4 regions of the Arthrobacter phoenicis genome follow, and region 3 is predicted to be linked to each of the others. Evidence: riboswitches for the same ligand, from Rfam matches in the RefSeq annotation. Region 3 holds a riboswitch; each other region holds the start of a gene.
What was found. A riboswitch is a leader RNA that binds a small molecule or an ion and turns the genes downstream of it on or off. The one in region 3 is predicted to bind thiamine pyrophosphate.
Positions count from the first base shown of each region.

Region 1: another riboswitch for thiamine pyrophosphate. It lies ahead of thiC (phosphomethylpyrimidine synthase ThiC); the one in region 3 lies ahead of thiO (glycine oxidase ThiO).
Region 2: another riboswitch for thiamine pyrophosphate. It lies ahead of thiC (phosphomethylpyrimidine synthase ThiC); the one in region 3 lies ahead of thiO (glycine oxidase ThiO).
Region 4: another riboswitch for thiamine pyrophosphate. It lies ahead of ABC337_RS09095 (ECF transporter S component); the one in region 3 lies ahead of thiO (glycine oxidase ThiO).

Region 1 is NZ_JBDFMK010000005.1:7,814-11,285, reverse strand. It holds gene merA (mercury(II) reductase) at 1-702, opposite strand, end outside; partial or broken gene ABC337_RS18480 (heavy metal-responsive transcriptional regulator) at 922-1,310, shown strand; TPP riboswitch at 1,666-1,775, shown strand; gene thiC (phosphomethylpyrimidine synthase ThiC) at 1,773-3,472, shown strand, end outside.
Region 2 is NZ_JBDFMK010000003.1:90,751-94,222, forward strand. It holds gene thiC (phosphomethylpyrimidine synthase ThiC) at 188-1,918, opposite strand; TPP riboswitch at 1,916-2,025, opposite strand; gene ABC337_RS18145 (heavy metal-responsive transcriptional regulator) at 2,381-2,770, opposite strand; gene merA (mercury(II) reductase) at 2,990-3,472, shown strand, end outside.
Region 3 is NZ_JBDFMK010000001.1:2,814,844-2,818,315, forward strand. It holds gene ABC337_RS13275 (RNB domain-containing ribonuclease) at 1-388, opposite strand, end outside; gene ABC337_RS13280 (ferritin-like fold-containing protein) at 430-1,143, shown strand; gene thiE (thiamine phosphate synthase) at 1,185-1,877, opposite strand; TPP riboswitch at 1,904-2,021, shown strand; gene thiO (glycine oxidase ThiO) at 2,012-3,304, shown strand; gene thiS (sulfur carrier protein ThiS) at 3,301-3,472, shown strand, end outside.
Region 4 is NZ_JBDFMK010000001.1:1,951,633-1,955,104, forward strand. It holds gene ABC337_RS09075 (Na+/H+ antiporter subunit E) at 1-215, shown strand, start outside; gene ABC337_RS09080 (MrpF/PhaF family protein) at 212-490, shown strand; gene mnhG (monovalent cation/H(+) antiporter subunit G) at 480-887, shown strand; gene ABC337_RS09090 (DUF4235 domain-containing protein) at 930-1,193, opposite strand; TPP riboswitch at 1,430-1,571, shown strand; gene ABC337_RS09095 (ECF transporter S component) at 1,639-2,271, shown strand; gene ABC337_RS09100 (ABC transporter ATP-binding protein) at 2,282-3,472, shown strand, end outside.

The DNA of each region.
Region 1 (3,472 bases), on a different contig from region 3:
GTCGGCGAAGACGCCCATCAGGGCGCGGGAGGCTTCGGGTTCCTCGGCCGAGGCCAGGCGGGAGCGGACCAGCATGGTGACCTTGGACCCGAGCCGGGCGAAGAGCTGGGCCTGTTCCAGGGCCACGTACCCGCCGCCGAGCACGAGCAGGGAGTCGGGGACCTCCTCGAGTTCCATCGCGGTGGTGGCGGTCAGGTAGTCCGTGTCTGCCAAACCCTCGATCGGGGGCGCCCACGGAGCCGACCCAGTGGCCACCAGATAGTGCGCGGCCCTTACGGACTCCCGCATCCCGTCCTGTCCGGTGATTTCCAGGACGGGATCGTCCTGGGTGCCGGTGAACACGGCATTGCCCTGGCGCAGCTCCCAGCCATAGTCCGCGATCAGGTCCACGTACTTATCCGAACGCATCGTCTCCACCAGGGAACGCTTCCCACCGATCAGCCCGGCCATGTCCACCGGCCCGGCTGAGGTGCTGATGCCGGGGAACCGGCCTGCTCCGTCCAGGGCAACTTGCCTGGCCTCTGCCGCGGCCAGGAGTGCCTTGGACGGCACGCAGCCGGTGTTCACGCACGTGCCGCCGACGGTGGAGCGCTCGATCATCAGGACGCGTTTGCCCAGGTTGGTCGCCCGGATCGCGGCCGCGAATGCTCCGCCGCCCGATCCGATGACGGCCAGATCAAAATCAGGTGTTGGTTCAGACATGGAATCCTCCAAAGTCGTACAGCAGCGACGTCCCGAAATACCCGTAACAGTGCCTCGTATATGGTTCTGCCCCAGTCTGCACCTTCCACCGAGGGGGAAGGTCAAGAGGCTGACTCCGCTCTCCCGGCCCGGGGCGCCACCCGCGGGTTCCTACCCCCTGTTGACCTTCCACTAAACTGGAAGGTCAAGGAGGAACCCCCCGGGGACGAGAGGTGCATGATGCTTATCGGCGAAACTGCCGCAGCCGCGGGCATGACGGCCAAGACCCTGCGGTTCTACGAGGACCGCGGCCTATTGCCGGCCGCCGACAGGGCACCGAACGGATACCGCGACTACGCCCAGGAAACAGTCAGCCGGCTGGAATTCATCCGCCGCGGCCGCACGGCCGGACTGACCCTTGCCCAGATCGGTGACATCCTCTCCGTCCGGGACATCGGCCAGGCCCCTGCGTACACGTCCGGGATCTGCTGGCCAAACAGCTCCGCGACCTCGACGCCCGGATCGCAGAACTCACGGCACTGCGTGCAACCGTTGCCGAATTTCATGACGCCGCGGCCGCCGGGGACCCTGCAGCCTGCGACCCCGAACGCATCTGCAGCTACCTCTAAACCCGACCAGATCCCGACGCTCCTCCTGTGTGACTGCTAGTTCGGATTGGCGGTTTTTTCGCAGCTCGGTTTGGCGGTTTTAGCTAATTCCTATGACGAGGGTTGATGTCAGTTTCAGAAGTCGACTGCACGGAATAGCAGAAGGCGTCTGCACCATTCCCGGGTGCTGTGCGTTGGCCGGGCTGGCGGTTGACCGAGGAGCGCGTCAGCCCCGGCAGCTGCGAACAGGAGGCCTCAGCTGCCGGAGATATGTCATATCCCCATCGCTGGGAGGGCCTGCTTCCGAGGATGGAGGCCCTCCGGGGAACACCAGTCATCATCCAACCGGAACGGGCACGCCGGGGTGCTAGGGTTTTTTCATCCACACGGGTGCCCTAATGCAGGGGCTGAGATCGGGCTGATGCAGCCTGCGACCGTTGAACCTGTCCGGGTCATGCCGGCGAAGGAAGTAGGAAACCACTGATGAACGCCATGAATTCACATTCGCTCGCGTACGCCCGCGACCCGGAACACGGCATTAGCGTCCCTGTCACGGAGATCGCCTTGGAGGACTCTCCGAACGGGGTGAAGAATCCACCGTTCACGGTGTACCGGACGGCCGGGCCCGGCAGCGATCCGGTAATCGGCCTGGAGCCGTTCCGGTCCGAATGGATAGAATCCCGGGGCGACACCGAGCCCTACGGCGGACGGGAACGGAACCTGCTCGATGACGGCAAGTCCGCCGTGCGCCGGGGTGCCGCGTCCGCGGAATGGAAGGGCGCGCAGCCGGTGCCCCGCCGCGCCCTCAACGGCAAGACGGTCACCCAGATGCACTACGCCCGCCAGGGCGTGATCACGCAGGAGATGCGGTTCGTGGCAGTGCGGGAGAACTGCGACGTTGAACTGGTCCGCAGTGAGGTGGCGGCGGGCCGGGCCATCATTCCGAACAACATTAACCACCCTGAATCCGAGCCGATGATCATCGGCAAGGCGTTCCTGGTGAAGATCAACGCCAACATCGGCAACTCGGCCGTGACCAGCTCCATTGCCGAGGAAGTGGACAAACTGCAGTGGGCCGCCCAGTGGGGCGCAGACACGGTGATGGACCTCTCCACCGGCGATGACATCCACACCACCCGTGAATGGATCATCCGCAACTCCCCCGTCCCGATCGGCACGGTCCCGATCTATCAGGCGCTGGAGAAGGTCAACGGCGAGGCCAATGACCTGACCTGGGAGATCTACCGGGACACCGTGATCGAGCAGTGCGAGCAGGGCGTGGACTACATGACCGTCCACGCCGGCGTGCTGCTGCGCTACGTGCCGCTGACCGCAAACCGGGTGACCGGGATCGTCTCCCGCGGAGGGTCCATCATGGCCGGTTGGTGCCTGGCCCATCACCAGGAGAACTTCCTCTACACCCACTTCGATGAACTGTGCGAAATCTTCGCCAAGTACGACGTCGCCTTTTCCCTGGGCGACGGCCTGCGGCCGGGGGCGACCGCGGATGCCAACGACGCCGCACAGTTTGCCGAACTAGACACCCTGGCGGAGCTGACCAAGCGCGCCTGGAAGTACGACGTGCAGGTCATGGTCGAAGGCCCGGGCCACATCCCCTTCCACCTGGTCCGGGAAAACGTCGAACGCCAGCAGGAACTCTGCGACGGCGCCCCGTTCTATACCCTCGGCCCACTGGTGACCGACATTGCCCCCGGCTACGACCACATCACCTCGGCCATCGGCGCCACGGAGATCGCCCGCTACGGCACCGCGATGCTCTGCTACGTCACGCCCAAAGAACACCTCGGGTTGCCGAACAAAGATGACGTCAAAACCGGCGTGATCACCTACAAGATCGCCGCCCACGCCGCGGACCTCGCCAAAGGCCACCCGGGCGCCCACGAACGCGACGACGCCCTGTCCAAGGCACGGTTCGAGTTCCGCTGGCGCGATCAGTTCGCCCTTTCCCTGGACCCGGAAACGGCCGAATCCTTCCACGACGAGACCCTGCCCGCCGAACCGGCCAAGACCGCGCACTTCTGCTCCATGTGCGGTCCCAAGTTCTGTTCCATGCGGCTCTCCCAGGACATCCGCGACCAGTTCGGAGGCATGTCCGAACAGGAAGCCATCGCAGGAATGGAGGCCAAGTCCACCGAATTCCTCGAATCCGGCGGGAAGGTCTA
Region 2 (3,472 bases), on a different contig from region 3:
ACGCGGATTGAGCGCGGCCGGGTCCGGTCGGCGGTCAGCCAGACGTACGCGTCGGCCAGTCGTTGCTGGATGGGGCCGGTCCCGGCGGTGAGGGCTTCAACGGCCCTTTCGAACAGGCCTCTTAGTCGGCGGTGTTCAGGTCCGGCCAGGACCGGCCACGAAGGACCGGCCCTGGCCGGACCCGCTCCTAGCTCCTGGGCAGAACCGGTTCGGGCAGGTAGACCTTCCCGCCGGATTCGAGGAATTCGGTGGACTTGGCCTCCATTCCTGCGATGGCTTCCTGTTCGGACATGCCTCCGAACTGGTCGCGGATGTCCTGGGAGAGCCGCATGGAACAGAACTTGGGACCGCACATGGAGCAGAAGTGCGCGGTCTTGGCCGGTTCGGCGGGCAGGGTCTCGTCGTGGAAGGATTCGGCCGTTTCCGGGTCCAGGGAAAGGGCGAACTGATCGCGCCAGCGGAACTCGAACCGTGCCTTGGACAGGGCGTCGTCGCGTTCGTGGGCGCCCGGGTGGCCTTTGGCGAGGTCCGCGGCGTGGGCGGCGATCTTGTAGGTGATCACGCCGGTTTTGACGTCATCTTTGTTCGGCAACCCGAGGTGTTCTTTGGGCGTGACGTAGCAGAGCATCGCGGTGCCGTAGCGGGCGATCTCCGTGGCGCCGATGGCCGAGGTGATGTGGTCGTAGCCGGGGGCAATGTCGGTCACCAGTGGGCCGAGGGTATAGAACGGGGCGCCGTCGCAGAGTTCCTGCTGGCGTTCGACGTTTTCCCGGACCAGGTGGAAGGGGATGTGGCCCGGGCCTTCGACCATGACCTGCACGTCGTACTTCCAGGCGCGCTTGGTCAGCTCCGCCAGGGTGTCTAGTTCGGCAAACTGTGCGGCGTCGTTGGCATCCGCGGTCGCCCCCGGCCGCAGGCCGTCGCCCAGGGAAAAGGCGACGTCGTACTTGGCGAAGATTTCGCACAGTTCATCGAAGTGGGTGTAGAGGAAGTTCTCCTGGTGATGGGCCAGGCACCAACCGGCCATGATGGACCCTCCGCGGGAGACGATCCCGGTCACCCGGTTTGCGGTCAGCGGCACGTAGCGCAGCAGCACGCCGGCGTGGACGGTCATGTAGTCCACGCCCTGCTCGCACTGCTCGATCACGGTGTCCCGGTAGATCTCCCAGGTCAGGTCATTGGCCTCGCCGTTGACCTTCTCCAGCGCCTGATAGATCGGGACCGTGCCGATCGGGACGGGGGAGTTGCGGATGATCCATTCACGGGTGGTGTGGATGTCATCGCCGGTGGAGAGGTCCATCACCGTGTCTGCGCCCCACTGGGCGGCCCACTGCAGTTTGTCCACTTCCTCGGCAATGGAGCTGGTCACGGCCGAGTTGCCGATGTTGGCGTTGATCTTCACCAGGAACGCCTTGCCGATGATCATCGGCTCGGATTCAGGGTGGTTAATGTTGTTCGGAATGATGGCCCGGCCCGCCGCCACCTCACTGCGGACCAGTTCAACGTCGCAGTTCTCCCGCACTGCCACGAACCGCATCTCCTGCGTGATCACGCCCTGGCGGGCGTAGTGCATCTGGGTGACCGTCTTGCCGTTGAGGGCGCGGCGGGGCACCGGCTGCGCGCCCTTCCATTCCGCGGACGCGGCACCCCGGCGCACGGCGGACTTGCCGTCATCGAGCAGGTTCCGTTCCCGTCCGCCGTAGGGCTCGGTGTCGCCCCGGGATTCTATCCATTCGGACCGGAACGGCTCCAGGCCGATTACCGGATCGCTGCCGGGCCCGGCCGTCCGGTACACCGTGAACGGTGGATTCTTCACCCCGTTCGGAGAGTCCTCCAAGGCGATCTCCGTGACAGGGACGCTAATGCCGTGTTCCGGGTCGCGGGCGTACGCGAGCGAATGTGAATTCATGGCGTTCATCAGTGGTTTCCTACTTCCTTCGCCGGCATGACCCGGACAGGTTCAACGGTCGCAGGCTGCATCAGCCCGATCTCAGCCCCTGCATTAGGGCACCCGTGTGGATGAAAAAACCCTAGCACCCCGGCGTGCCCGTTCCGGTTGGATGATGACTGGTGTTCCCCGGAGGGCCTCCATCCTCGGAAGCAGGCCCTCCCAGCGATGGGGATATGACATATCTCCGGCAGCTGAGGCCTCCTGTTCGCAGCTGCCGGGGCTGACGCGCTCCTCGGTCAACCGCCAGCCCGGCCAACGCACAGCACCCGGGAATGGTGCAGACGCCTTCTGCTATTCCGTGCAGTCGACTTCTGAAACTGACATCAACCCTCGTCATAGGAATTAGCTAAAACCGCCAAACCGAGCTGCGAAAAAACCGCCAATCCGAACTAGCAGTCACACAGGAGGAGCGTCGGGATCTGGTCGGGTTTAGAGGTAGCTGCAGATGCGTTCGGGGTCGCAGGCTGCAGGGTCCCCGGCGGCCGCGGCGTCATGAAATTCGGCAACGGTTGCACGCAGTGCCGTGAGTTCTGCGATCCGGGCGTCGAGGTCGCGGAGCTGTTTGGCCAGCAGATCCCGGACGTGTACGCAGGGGGCCTGGCCGATGTCCCGGACGGAGAGGATGTCACCGATCTGGGCAAGGGTCAGTCCGGCCGTGCGGCCGCGGCGGATGAATTCCAGCCGGCTGACTGTTTCCTGGGCGTAGTCGCGGTATCCGTTCGGTGCCCTGTCGGCGGCCGGCAATAGGCCGCGGTCCTCGTAGAACCGCAGGGTCTTGGCCGTCATGCCCGCGGCTGCGGCAGTTTCGCCGATAAGCATCATGCACCTCTCGTCCCCGGGGGGTTCCTCCTTGACCTTCCAGTTTAGTGGAAGGTCAACAGGGGGTAGGAACCCGCGGGTGGCGCCCCGGGCCGGGAGAGCGGAGTCAGCCTCTTGACCTTCCCCCTCGGTGGAAGGTGCAGACTGGGGCAGAACCATATACGAGGCACTGTTACGGGTATTTCGGGACGTCGCTGCTGTACGACTTTGGAGGATTCCATGTCTGAACCAACACCTGATTTTGATCTGGCCGTCATCGGATCGGGCGGCGGAGCATTCGCGGCCGCGATCCGGGCGACCAACCTGGGCAAACGCGTCCTGATGATCGAGCGCTCCACCGTCGGCGGCACGTGCGTGAACACCGGCTGCGTGCCGTCCAAGGCACTCCTGGCCGCGGCAGAGGCCAGGCAAGTTGCCCTGGACGGAGCAGGCCGGTTCCCCGGCATCAGCACCTCAGCCGGGCCGGTGGACATGGCCGGGCTGATCGGTGGGAAGCGTTCCCTGGTGGAGACGATGCGTTCGGATAAGTACGTGGACCTGATCGCGGACTATGGCTGGGAGCTGCGCCAGGGCAATGCCGTGTTCACCGGCACCCAGGACGATCCCGTCCTGGAAATCACCGGACAGGACGGGATGCGGGAGTCCGTAAGGGCCGCGCACTATCTGGTGGCCACTGGGTCGGCTCCGTGGGCGCCCCCGATC
Region 3 (3,472 bases):
TGATGACCTCGGGGTGGAGCGGAATGCGGCCCTCGGGCGTGTAGAACGTCTGCCCGCGGCGGCGCGTCTCGGCGTCGAGCGGGCCGCCGGGGGCCACGAAGGAGGGGACATCGGCGATCGCGTAGAAGACCTTGTATCCGTCCCCGGAGCGATCAATGAACAGTGCCTGGTCCAGATCCGTGGACGACGCCGGGTCGATCGTCACGAACTCCACGTGCGTCAGGTCCAGGCCGGGGAGTTCGTGCCCGGCCACCGCCGCCTCGGCGTCGCGCAGCGCCTCTTCGGGGAACGGCCCGGGCAGTTCCAGGAGGGTGCGCAGGGCCTTCAGCGCCTTGGCTAGCTGGTTTTGCTGCTGGCGGACGCTCGGCGTCAGGCGATGGTGAGACACGAAAGTCAGGGTAGCCCGAAATCCGCCGCTAGTCTTGAACGATGAGCACTCCGACGCCGGATTCCGCCCGCGATCACCGCTTTCTCACGGACCTGCTCGGCGTGATGGCCTACAGCGAACTCTCCGCCTTTGAACGGCTTTCCTCCGACGCCCGCTATGCGCCCACCCTCCGGGACCGGGCCGTGCTGGGCCGGCTGGCGGTGCGGGAGTTCGAGCACTACGAGTTGGTGTGCGCCCGGCTGCAGGACATGGGCGAGGACGTGGAGGGCGCCATGGTGCCGTTCCAGCGCTCGGTTGACCACTTCCATGAGCGGACGCGGCCGGCCGACTGGTTCGAGTCGCTAATGAAGGCGTACGTCATCGACACCGTCTCCGCCGACTTCTACCGCTCCCTGATTCCGCGGCTGGATCCCGCCACCGCGGCACTGGTGGAGCAGGTCCAGGCCTCCGAAGAGGCCACCGGGGTGCTGCGCGAACGGCTCAAGCAGGCCCTGGCCGACGATCCACGGCTGGCCTCCCGGCTGGCGCTGTGGGCACGGCGGCTCCTCGGCGAGGCGCTGACCCAGGCGCAGCGGGTCGCGGCCGACCATGCCTTCCTTGGCGTCCAGGGTTCGGAAGCAGCGGGCAACGGGGCAACGGGCAACGGCGCTGCAGGCAACGGCGTCGCGGCGGGCACGGATCCGGTCCGGGCGTTGCTGACCTCGCTGGCCACGGCGCACTCACGCCGGATGACCCTCTTGGGCCTCGCCGGGTAGAGAGCCTGCACCCGCCCGGCGCCCGAAGTACCCGGCCGCGTTTACGCCCGGGCGTCGAGGGCGGCGAGCAGGGCCTGTGCCGCAGCAGCGGGGTCGTCGGCCTCGGTGATCGCCCGGACCACCACGATCCGCCGGGCCCCGGCGTCGAGGACCTGCTCCACGTTGGTCAGGTCGATGCCGCCGATTGCGAACCACGGCACGACGCCGGCCACCTTGCCGCCGTCGCCCGCGGCCTCGGCGCGCTCGATCGCGTCGGCGGCGTAGCGGACCAGGTCCAGGCCGACGGCGGCACGGCCGGGCTTGGTGGGGGTGGCCCAGACGGGGCCCACGCAGAAGTAGTCCAGCCCGCTCCGGCCCGGCGCGGCGGCGATGGCGGCGTCGACCTGCTCCGGGGTGTGGGTGGACAGGCCGATCACGGTGTCCTTGCCGAGGAAGTCACGGGCCGCACCGAACGGAATGTCCTTCTGCCCGATGTGGAACACCGGGGCGCCGGCCAGCGAGGCCAGGTCCGCCCGGTCGTTGACCGCCCACAGCCGGCCGTGGCGCGCTGCGACCGTGTGCAGGACCTCCAGGAGTTCGAGTTCCTCCGCGGCTTCGATGGTCTTGTCCCGGAGCTGGATGATGTCCACGCCCCCGGTAAACGCGGCATCGACAAAGGTTTCAAAGTCTCCACGGTCCTTGCGGGCATCGGTGCAGAGGTACAAACGGGCGGTGCTGTGGACGTCCTGGCTCATGCCCCAAGCGTAGTTCCTCTAAACTGGGCGCATACCGCGGGAGCCCCGCACGCCGTCGACGGCGCAGGGCTGAGAGGGCGTCAGAGCCGACCGCTTGACCTGATCCGGCTAGTACCGGCGTAGGGAAGGAACCCATGAACACCACCCCCGGCCCTGGGACCGCCGTAGACGCGGTCGACGCCGTCGTGATTGGCGGGGGCGTGATCGGCCACGGCATCGCGTGGGAACTCCGACGCTCCGGGCGGACCGTGGCGCTGGTCGACGACGCCCCCGGGGACGGGGCCAGCTGGGCCGCCGCCGGCATGCTGGCCCCCGTCAGCGAACTCCACTACCAGGAGGAGGGGCTCCTGCCGCTGATGCTGGAGTCCTCCCGGCTCTGGCCCGCCTTCGCCGGCCGCCTCGCCGACGGCGGTGACGGGGGAGCCGGCACCGGCTACCTGACGACGCCGACCCTCGCCGTGGGGGCGGACGCCGCGGACCGGCAGGCGCTCGCGGACCTGCGCGCCCTCCAATTGGCCTCGGGACTGTCCGTCGAACCCCTCACCGTGCGGGAGGCCCGCCGCCGCGAACCGCTGCTCAGCCCGGCGATCTCCTGCGCCTTCGAGATCCCCGCCGACCACCAGGTGGACCCGCGCCGGCTGATCACCCGGATCAGAGCCCTGCTGGCCGCCGACACCGGATTCCGGGCCGTCCCGCACCGCGCCGAGGGCCTGATTCAGGCGGACGGCCGGGTTGCCGGCGTCCGGCTCAGCGGGGGAGGGGAGGTCCGGGCGGCCGAGACCATCGTGGCCAACGGCCTGGGCGCCGCCGCCCTGCAGGACCTCCCGGCCGGGCTCACCCTGCCGCTGCGTCCGGTCCATGGCGACATTCTCCGGCTCCGGGTGCCCGAGCGGCTGCGTCCCCTGCTGAGTTCCACCGTCCGCGGGCTGGTCCGGGGTATCCCGGTCTACATCGTTCCGCGCGGGGACGGCACCGTGGTGGTTGGCGCCACCCAGCGCGAGGACCAGGCTTATGACCGGGCGGTCTCCGCCGGCGGGGTCTACCAGCTGCTGCGCGACGCCCAGCAGCTGGTCCCGGCCGTCGCCGAGCTGGAACTCGTCGAGGCCACGGCCAGGGCCCGCCCCGGCACCCCGGACAACGCCCCGCTGCTGGGACGGGTCCGTGCCCCCGGCGGCGGCCACGTCCCGGGCCTGGTGATTGCCACCGGCTTCTTCCGGCACGGGGTGCTGCTGACCCCGGCCGCCGCCGCCATCTGCCGGGAGCTGCTGGACGGCACCCCGGACCCGCGCTGGGACGGGTTCCTCCCGGACCGCTTCGACCGCCCGCACGCCGACGCTGAGCGCAGCCAGTCGACCAGCCAGGCGACCACCCGGGCGCCCAGCCGTACCAATGCTCTCCACCCCGCGACCCACAGGACAACAGCATGAACATCACCCTCAACGGGAAGCCGCACGCGCTCCCGGACAACGCCACGGTCGGCGCCCTCGTCAGCGGCGTCACCGGACGGCCCCTGGCGGATAACGGCCAGGCCACGGACGGACGCAAACTCGGCGTCGCCGTCGCACGCAACGCCGAGGTCGTGCCCCGCAGCCGGT
Region 4 (3,472 bases), 860 kb from region 3:
CCGCCACCGGGCACGTCATCTCGCTGATCCCGGGATCCCTGGTAGTGGAGGTGGACCGGACCACGTCCACGCTCTACATCCACGGCATCAACGTCCGCGACGCCGACGACGCCGCCAAGCTCCGCAAGGACGTTCGGGACACCGAGGCCGGCCTGATCCGGATCATGGGCACCCCGGAGGAAGTTTCCGCCCTCAAACAGGAGGCAGCCGCATGATGCCGATCGTCCTGGCCGTGACCGCCGTCATCCTGTCCCTCGCGGCAGGCGGCGCCATCATCCGGATCGCCCGCGGGCCGTCCCTGCTGGACCGGGTCCTCGCCGCCGACGTGCTGCTGGCCATCCTGGGCGCGGCGCTGTGCATCGACATGGCCGTCAACCGGCACCTGAACAACCTGATGCTGCTGGTGGCGATCTCGATCATCGGCTTCGTCGGCTCGGTGACCGTGGCCCGCTTCGTGGCCGACCGGAGGAGGCATCCCCATGAATCATGAGACCTTTTCCGCAGACCCGGTGATCGACGCCGTGTCCGGAGTGTTCATGGTGGTGGGCGCGCTGATGTCCCTCGGCGCGGCGATCGGCCTGCTCCGCTTCCCGGACCTGATGAGCCGGATGCACGCCGCCACCAAGCCGCAGGTCCTGGGCCTGTTCCTGTTGCTGTGCGCCGTGGGCCTGCAGATGCGCACCTGGTGGGTGTGGCCGGTGCTGGTGGTCGCGTGGATCTTCCAGCTGCTGACCGTTCCGGTCTCCGCGCACATGGTGGGCCGTGCCGGCTATCGCACCAAGCATCTCCACCCGGAGCTGCTGAGCGCGGACGAGCTGGAAGCGGTGGTGCAGCAGGCCGCCGGGGAACGCGGCTTCAACGACGACGGGGAGCCCCGCCGGGACTGATGCCCGGGGGACTCCCCGTCGGAGTCTGGTGGTGCGGTGCGCCTAGACGATGTCCTGGGTCTTGGCGAAGCGGGTGATGGCCCGCTGCGTGCCGCGGTTGGCGAGGACCTGGATGACGGCGCTCACCGAGGCCGAGATCAGCGCGAAGGTCAGGGCCTGGCGCAGCGTGGTGGGGACGTCGTCGTCGTGGCCCTTCGGCGGCTTGTTGCCGGTGGTCTTCTCCCAGACGGTGTCCACGAGCTTGGTGCCGACGAGACCGGCGACCAGGCTGATGCCGGTGCCGAGCAGTTTGATGACAATGTTCATTTCGTGCTCCTTGCGGGTGGAAACAGGACTGCCCCTAGCCTACTGGCACACCGGTCCGGGGCGGACGCCCCTGTCCGCCGCGCGCCGCCCGGCCTACCGTCGGGCATGGACAGAGACCGGAGCGCACCCTGGGCGCCGTTCGTGGCGGTCGGCATCGTGCTGATCGGGCTCGGCCGGAAGGGGAGGCGGGCCCCGGCGGCGCGGGTGTAAACTGGCCCAGCCCACACGGGCGACATTCACAACGACAGGGGAGCGCCGCCGTCGGACCCTTCCGGAGGAATCCGGGAACCGTAGGTGGGCGCTGAGAGTGCGGACAGCCGCAGACCCTCGAACCTGATCCGGTTAGTACCGGCGCAAGGGAGTCGAGTTCTCAGGGTGTCCGGAACACGCGGCAGCGGCCGCCGTGGCCGGAACACCCTCCCCTCCTGTACCTCAGGAGGACGACATGACCGATATTTCCACCCCCCGCGCCACAGCAGCCGGCAAGAAGAGCTGGCGCGTGGTCGACATTGTCCTGGCGGCGCTGATCGCGATCGCCGGCGGCGTCATCTTTTGGGCCTGGGACCAGGGCGCCAACGTGGTGTCCGTCCCGCTCACCGCCGTCTACCCGCCCCTGACCGGCCTCTACGCCGGCGGCTGGATGATCCCCGCGGTCCTCGGCATGCTGGTGGTCCGCAAGCCCGGCGCCGCGCTGTTCTGCGAAGCCGTTGCCGCCACTGGCGAGCTGATCATGGGCTCCCAGTACGGCACCACCGTGCTGATCTCCGGCATCCTGCAGGGCCTCGGCGCGGAGCTGGTCTTCGCCGCGTTCCGCTACACCAAGTTCAACCTCCCGGTCTCCCTGCTCGCCGGCGCCGGCGCGGGCCTCTTCTGCGGCCTGAACGACTGCTTCCTGCCCTGGGGCTGGAACATCGCCTTCGAGGCCGGGGACAAGGCCGCCTACATCGTCTTCTGCGCCATCTCCGGTGCCGTGATCGCCGGCGGCCTGGCCTGGATCGCCACCCGCGGCCTGGCCCGGACCGGGGTGCTGGCCTCCTTCGCCTCCCGCAAGGCGGCCACCGAACCCGTCTTCTCCTGACACCCCGCGCATGAACGCCGACGACGTCCGCCCCGCCGCGGTCACCGCCCGCGGCTGGGGCTGGCGGCACGCCGGACGGTCCCGCCCCGCCATCAGCGGACTGGACCTGGACATCAGCCCGGGCGAACGCGTCCTGCTGCTGGGTCCCTCCGGCGCCGGTAAGTCGACCCTTCTGCACGCCCTCGCCGGGGTCCTCGGCGAGGGCGGCGGCGCGGACGCGGATGCCGACGACGCCGACGAGGCCGGCAGCCTGCTGATCGACGGTGCCCCGCCCCGGGACCGGCGCGGACGCGCCGGGCTGGTGCAGCAGGACCCGGAGACCCAGGTGGTGCTCTCCCGCGTGGGCGACGACGTCGCGTTCGGGGCGGAGAACCTCGCCGTCCCGCCCGCGGAGATCTGGGCGAGGGTGGGGGAGGCGCTCGACGACGTCGGGCTCGGGTCCCTGCCCCTGGGGCACCCGACCTCGGCCCTCTCCGGCGGGCAGAAGCAGCGGCTGGCCCTGGCCGGCATCCTCGCCATGCGGCCCGGGCTGCTGCTGCTGGACGAACCCACCGCCAACCTTGACCCCGCCGGCGTGCTGGAGGTCCGCGACGCTGTGGGCCGCTGCCTGGACCGGACCGGCGCCACCCTGGTGGTGGTCGAACACCGGGTTTCCGTGTGGAAGGACCTGGTGGACCGGATCGTGGTGCTCCAGCCCGGCACCGCGGGCGAATCCGCGGTGCTGCTGGACGGGCCGCCGGACCGGGTCCTGGCCGAGGCGCGGGAGATGCTGATCGCCGCCGGAGTCTGGGTCCCGGGCCACGTGCCCGCCACCCGTGCCCGGAGCGCCGGCGTAACCGGGCAGGGTCCGGAGCCTGGCCTCCAGGCCGGCCGCCTGCTGCTGGCCGCAGAGTCCCTGGCCGTGTCCCGCGACCGTCCCCGCCGCGGCGGCCTCCGGACCCGTTTCCGGCCGGTGCCGCCCGTGCCGGTGCAGGAGGGCATCGCCGCGCAGGTCCGCGCCGGACGCGCGCTCACCATCACCGGGCCCAACGGCGCCGGGAAATCGACCTTCGCCCTGACCCTCGCCGGGCTGCTGGCCCCGGTGGCCGGGACCGTGTCCGCCACCACCGACCTCAGCGCCGGCGCGGGCATCGACCCCTACGTCTGGAAGGCACAGCAGCTGATCCCGCGGATCGGCACGGTCTTCCAGGAACCCGAACAC